Regions from separate parts of the Peribacillus sp. TH27 genome, predicted to be linked through region 2. Evidence: a T-box and tRNA genes for the amino acid it is inferred to sense, from the RefSeq annotation. Region 2 holds a T-box; the other holds one or more tRNA genes.
The links. A T-box is a leader RNA that pairs with one kind of tRNA and senses whether it is charged. The one in region 2 lies ahead of JFU24_RS24040 (valine--tRNA ligase), so its partner is inferred to be a tRNA-Val.
Positions count from the first base shown of each region.

Region 1 (3,423 bases), 3.1 Mb from region 2:
AAGAGGAGATTGCATGATGCACTTCCCAAATGTATGAGGATATTGAAGAGCAGCCAATAAAGAAACAGTGCCACCAAGAGAGTCACCGATTAAAGCACGACCATGCCCCATTTGATAGGTTGGAAATTCATCATCTAAAAACGGAACAAGTTCATGGGCGAGAAAACGTATGTATTCAACGTGCTGTTCCCCATCTGGATGATATTTACGTCTGCGGTCAAATCGATCTTTATAAGGAATACCGACGACGATGATATTCTCAATTTCATCGTTCCCTAATAGTTCATCGGCTACGCGACCAATCCGTCCCATCTGAAAGTAATCACGGCCATCCTGAGCAATGACAAGCGAATATTTATATAGTGGAGAAAAATTAGCAGGCAAGTAAACAAGTAGCTCCAATTCTTCTGCTAAAGCTTCACTTTTAAACATGTACTCTTTTATCGTGCCTTTACGTAAACTCATTCTTCCGCACCTCTATAATTAATAATGAAAAACCACTTACTTGGCTATTTTATCACAGCTTCGCATCTTTTTCTCGTGACAAGAATTTCAAATAGAAAAATTTCATTTTATTTTCTGAAAATTTGAAATATAAGATGCTATAATGAAAGGATATAGAAAAATATTACAAAAAAAGAGGTGGCAGAGAAATGACAGATGTACACGTACACAGCAGGGAAGTAACAAGAGCGGCCAAGCAAACATTAATAGAACGTGGTGTCAGTGTGGAAGCCATTGCAGAAATTGTATATGAATTGCAGTTCCCTTACAAAGCTGATTTGAAATTGGAGGAATGCATTCGCGGCGTAGAGCGCGTTCTTTTAAAAAGGGAAATTCAACATGCTATTTTAGTCGGTGTGGAGCTTGATAAACTTGCTGAGCAAAAGAAGTTATCAGAACCGCTGCAATCAATTGTTGAATCGGATGAAGGCTTGTTCGGAGTGGATGAAACCATTGCCTTTGGTGCAGTTCTAGGCTACGGAAGCATTGCTGTGACAACCTTTGGACATTTAGATAAAAATAAAATAGGTGTCATTCACGAACTGGATAAGAAGCAAGAAGGAGTCGTTCATACATTCCTGGATGATATCGTTGCAAGTATTGCTGCGAGTGCCGCTTCAAGATTAGCACATCGTCTAAGAGATGAAGAAGAATCGTTAACTGAGAAAGAAAAGAACATTCAGGAAGAGGAAGAATTAATCGGTTAAATTTTTACGAAATAATACCATATTTTTCATCCGGATCTATCATACCTAGGTTTAATAAGGCGGGCAGAAAGAATATTGTCCATTTTAAATGTTCGTTTTGTCTGCCTTAGAAAACAATAGGCACGAATATGTCCTGGATTTATTTCAAGCACCTGAATTTTCCGCTGGGTAATCTTCCCTTGTTCGGAAAGATAAATAATCTCTAAGGGAATATTTCCCTCCATATGTTTACGAAGAATATATTTCATTTTTTATCACTCCTTAGCTTACTTTTATTATATGCGAACGTATGTTTTTTATGCAAATAAAAAAGAACGCTAGTTCGTATTTTTGGTAGAGAAATTCCTTTAAAGATAAACATAAAATTTTTTTGAAATAATTCGTTGACTTTTTATTAAAAAAACTTATAATAAATTATGTACTTAAGTAGTAGAACAAGCTAAATAATACATACGACTTGTTAGCTCAGTGGGAGAGCACTTCCTTGACAGGGAAGGGGTCGTGGGTTCGAATCCCTCACAGGTCATCCGAACGGCGGAAGCATTGTTAAGCAATGTTTTTGCCGTTTTTTATTTTATCATTTTACTATACAAAGAAGATCGTTACGTATAAACCTTACCCTCGAATATCTTGTTCGGGGGTTTTCTATGTCAATAGAATAGAATGGAACAGTGTCGATAATAGATATTTGAAAATGTAAATTTCTGTAGGAGGAAATGCTAGTTTCGGAGAAAAAATCATGAAAGACTAAAAATTCAATTGCAAGGAAAATATTAAAAAGGTAATTAAATGGTAAAATAACTGTGGGAACAGAGTAGCAAAAATAGATACTTTCATTGTTATATTAAAAGGTTAGCTGGTAGCAGGAAAGGGCAATATATGTGGAAGGATAGTAAAGTGAAGGGGAACCATGTATTTTAATAAAGAAGGAGAGATTACATGCGATTAGTAGGAAAGAAAATTATCAGTCTTGTGCACCATGATTTCGAAGATTTAGAGCTCTGGTATCCAATCTTGCGTTTAAAAGAAGAGGGAGCGATTGTTCACCTCGCTGGAGAAAAGGCAAATGAAACATATATTGGAAAATATGGTGTGCCTGCTGTATCAGATTTTGCATATAGTAGTATTAAAGCGGATGAATATGATGCCATCCTTGTCCCAGGAGGTTGGGCCCCTGATAAAATTCGTCGTTTTCCTGAAGTGATTACACTTATCCAGAACATGGAAGAAAGTAAAAAGCCAATCGGACAAATCTGTCATGCAGGATGGGTCTTAATCTCTGCTAAAATTTTGCAGGGGAAGAATGTTACGAGTACACCTGGTATTAGAGATGATATGGAGAATGCCGGGGCAACATGGATAGATAAGGCTGTTGTAGTAGACGGACATCTTGTATCCAGCAGACGTCCTCCAGATCTTCCAGATTATTTAAGAGAATTGATAAAAGTAATTGAAAAACGTTAAAACATAATATGACAAAAAAAGTGGTTTTTCCTCCTGGAGAAATCACTTTTTTATCAATGAATTTCTGATTAATTTTTAGAAAATATAATAAAGAACGAACCCGAAATGTTAGTAATTATGGTCTCAAAATTGTAACCGACTATACAGTAAAATTCAGGATACAGTAAACAAGGGCCTTGGGCACTGGTTGGGAAGTGTTATTGAGATGTTTGAAGGTAAGGTAAAAATCAGAAGAGGATAAAAAGTATTCGTACCAACTAGCAATTCTTTATTAAAAGAAATAAGTCAAAAAAAAGAAATAAGTCAAAACTCTAAGAAGCGGGTGTAGTTATCGACACCGGCTTCTTTTCAATATGGGGAAAGACTATGGATATGTTTACTTAGTATTGATCGAGACTATTTTTCGAATAATAGTAACAAAAAACTATTTGCGCGGGGGTAAGGTTTGAAAAATATTCGAGAAATTTTCATTGACGATTTAAAAAGTATTTATAGGAATTTGTTTGTCTGTATCGTTGTTGTTTTTCTAATGTTTATCCCGTCTATTTATGCTTGGTTTAACATTGTTGCTTCTTGGGACCCTTATGCAAATACGGAAGGAATCCTTGTCGGTGTTTCCAATAATGATAAAGGTACAGAGTTAAATGGTAAAGCCGTGAACTTAGGCAATGAAGTTATAGAGGGGCTAAAGGGGAATTCAGATTTAGGCTGGAGATTCACAACAGAAAAAGATGCCATTGCAAAGGTG
Region 1 is NZ_JAEKEV010000002.1:1,651,318-1,654,740, reverse strand. Features, by position in the region: gene JFU24_RS09355 (alpha/beta hydrolase) at 1-465, opposite strand, end outside; gene JFU24_RS09350 (phosphatidylglycerophosphatase A family protein) at 654-1,211, shown strand; gene JFU24_RS09345 (hypothetical protein) at 1,238-1,459, opposite strand; tRNA gene JFU24_RS09340 (tRNA-Val) at 1,666-1,737, shown strand; gene JFU24_RS09335 (type 1 glutamine amidotransferase domain-containing protein) at 2,151-2,675, shown strand; gene JFU24_RS09330 (YhgE/Pip domain-containing protein) at 3,121-3,423, shown strand, end outside.
Region 1: it encodes a tRNA-Val, which carries the amino acid that the T-box ahead of JFU24_RS24040 (valine--tRNA ligase) is inferred to sense. The anticodon was not compared.

Region 2 (3,423 bases):
TTGCCTTGAAGTCCATTTTACCGCACAACGGCATTGATTTTATCAAAAATGTTCAAAAACTGTATCATCGCGGGTATAACCGAATTGTTCCCATTTATCAAACGATGGATCAACGTTATGCGGTTCTTCATAATGGTCGTTTGTATTACCTGATGCCCTGGTTGAATAACGAGAGAAACGGAGAGCGTGATGAAAGCCATAAGCAAATGTTCAGGGAGCTTGCCCGGATGCATACGTTGTCTGTAAAAGAAATAGTAGTGGATATTGAGGAACGAGAATCTCATTATGAGCGAACATTGGATTCCTGGAATAACGAGAAGGATTTTATGGATGAGTATATTGATAGCTGTGAAAAGAAATGGTATATGTCTCCATTTGAAATGACGGTTTGTTCCTTTTTCACAGATATATCACAGGCACTGAGGTACTCGATTAAGAAGTTTGAAACGTGGTATGAAAAAACAAAGGAAAGTGAAAAAATCCGGACTGTTGTCACGCATGGAAAGGTCTCATTAAAGCATTTTGTTTATGATGAACGTGGATATGGTTACTTTATTAATTTCGAGAATTCGAATACGGCACCGCCTCATTTCGATTTACTCCCATTCCTAGTCAAATCGGCGAGGACCTATCCTGTCCAATGTGATGACTGTGTCGATTGGCTATATAACTATCTCCGTTATTTCCCGTTAAAAGAAGAAGAATTGCTGCTGATGCAAAGCTATCTTGCTTTTCCGGGATCGGCTCTAGATATAGTGAAGAATTATTCGGACGGCAGAGGCCATAGAACAGAACTAGATAATGTAACCCAACTGCAGCGGCAATTTTGGCTCCTGAAGAATATTGAATATATGGTGATGAAAATCGAAGATATTGAACAGAAGAAAAAGGCGGCTACTGAAGCTGTTAAAGAAGAGCAATCACCCCCAAGCTAAATATACATGATTGGATTACCTCCAGTCATGTATATTTTTTTTCTGTAGGGGAATAATTAAATCCATTCGAAATATAAAGACATAGCTAAGAAAATAAATGCGATTAGCAGAAGCATATCGAAGAAAGTAGGGAAAATCAGCGTCCGCAACCCTTGGAATACTATAAAAGGGATAATGAACTGCTGGCAAACACCGCGGAATTTTTTCATCCAAGGCGGTAAAGTATAAGGGGAATATTTTCGTTTCATATTATTACCTTCCTTTGTAGGACTTCTTATATTCTATGGGTATGAGGTGGAAAAGGTGAGAAAGCCGTCACAGGAACTTATCTTAGAGGATAGAATAAAGAAAAAGACTGAATGACAAGATTTAATAGCCTAAAGTGAGAATACTTTAAGAAAGTATTCGAAAGATGATTGACTGGAGCCCTATTTTTTTTGTACTATATACTATATGCGTTTAGTGATTTTACATATGAATATAAATGAATGCAAAGACCGGAAATAGTAAGATGAAATGCGCTTTTCAGAGAGGGAACCGTTGGTGAGAGGTTTCTAAGTTGGCAGCATCAGAAGTCGTCCGCGAGCAGTTTTCGTGAAAGTTATTTAGTAGCGATGGCCGGTGAAGAGCCGTTATCCCATTTGAGAGCCGAAGAAGATTCTTTTCTTTTTCGGAAAAAAGGTGGCACCGCGAACAACTTCCTTCGTCCTTTTGTGATGATGGAAGTTTTTTTTATGCCCTTAAAAGGAGGAAATGATTATGGAAGAGAACCAAATTTCGATGCCGACTAAATATGATCCGCAGACGATAGAGAAAGGCCGCTATAAGTGGTGGCTTGATGGAAAGTTTTTTGAAACAAAAGGTGATGACAAAAAAGAGCCATATACGATTGTCATTCCACCGCCGAACGTAACAGGTAAGCTGCACCTAGGCCATGCTTGGGATACAACACTTCAAGATATATTAACTCGCATGAAACGGATGCAAGGCTATGACGTTTTATGGTTGCCAGGTATGGACCATGCTGGTATCGCTACGCAAGCAAAAGTTGAACAAAAGCTTCGTGCAGAAGGCGTAAGCCGTTACGACTTAGGCCGTGAGAAGTTTGTAGAAGAAACATGGAAATGGAAAGAGGAGTATGCGAGTCATATCCGTGAACAATGGTCAAAGCTTGGTCTTGGTCTTGATTATACACGTGAGCGCTTCACGCTTGATGATGGGCTTTCTAAAGCGGTACGTGAAGTATTCGTGTCCCTTTATAACAAAGGCTTGATTTATCGCGGGGAATACATTATCAACTGGGATCCATCAACGAAAACAGCGTTATCTGATATCGAGGTTATTTACAAAGATGTTCAGGGCGCATTTTACCATATGAAATATCCATTAGTTGACGGATCAGGTGAAATTGAAATAGCTACAACTCGCCCAGAAACCATGCTTGGCGATTCTGCTGTTGCCGTACACCCTGAAGATGACCGTTATAAGCATTTAATCGGTAAAATGGTTTGCTTGCCAATTACAGGTCGAGAAATTCCGATTGTCGGTGATGATTATGTGGATATGGAATTCGGTTCTGGTGCGGTTAAAATTACACCTGCCCATGATCCGAATGACTTTGAAATTGGGAACCGTCACAATTTGGAGCGCATCCTTGTCATGCATGAAGACGGTTCGATGAATGAAAAGGCCGGTAAATACGAAGGTATGGACCGCTTCGAGTGCCGTAAGCAAATCGTCAAAGACCTTCAGGATGAAGGAGTACTCTTTAAAATAGAAGATCACCTTCACTCAGTTGGTCACTCAGAGCGAAGCGGTGCTGTTGTTGAACCATATCTTTCGACTCAATGGTTCGTCAAAATGCAACCTCTTGCGGATACATCAGTTGAGCTTCAAAAAGGGTCTGATGATGAAAAAGTTCATTTCGTTCCAGATCGATTCGAAAAAACGTATCTGCACTGGATGGAAAATATTCGCGACTGGTGTATTTCCCGTCAGCTTTGGTGGGGCCACCGCATTCCGGCTTGGTATCATAAGGAAACAGGCGAAGTGTATGTAGGACATGAAGAGCCTGCGGATGCTGAGAACTGGGAACAAGATACAGATGTTTTGGACACGTGGTTCAGCTCTGCTTTATGGCCGTTCTCAACTATGGGCTGGCCAGACAAAGATAGCGTTGATTTTAAACGATACTATCCAACCGGAGCACTTGTGACAGGCTATGATATCATTTTCTTCTGGGTTTCACGGATGATTTTCCAAGCACTTGAGTTCACGGGCGAACGTCCTTTTGAAGATGTACTGATTCACGGTCTTGTTCGTGACGAACAGGGACGCAAGATGAGCAAATCGCTTGGTAATGGAGTCGATCCGATGGATGTTATCGATCAATACGGTGCTGATTCCCTGCGTTACTTCTTATCAACGGGCAGCTCACCAGGTCAGGACCTTCGTTACAGCACCGAAAAAGTGGAAGCGGTTTGGAACT
Region 2 is NZ_JAEKEV010000002.1:4,710,113-4,713,535, forward strand. Features, by position in the region: gene ysxE (spore coat protein YsxE) at 1-935, shown strand, start outside; gene JFU24_RS24035 (hypothetical protein) at 992-1,183, opposite strand; T-box leader at 1,420-1,649, shown strand; gene JFU24_RS24040 (valine--tRNA ligase) at 1,695-3,423, shown strand, end outside.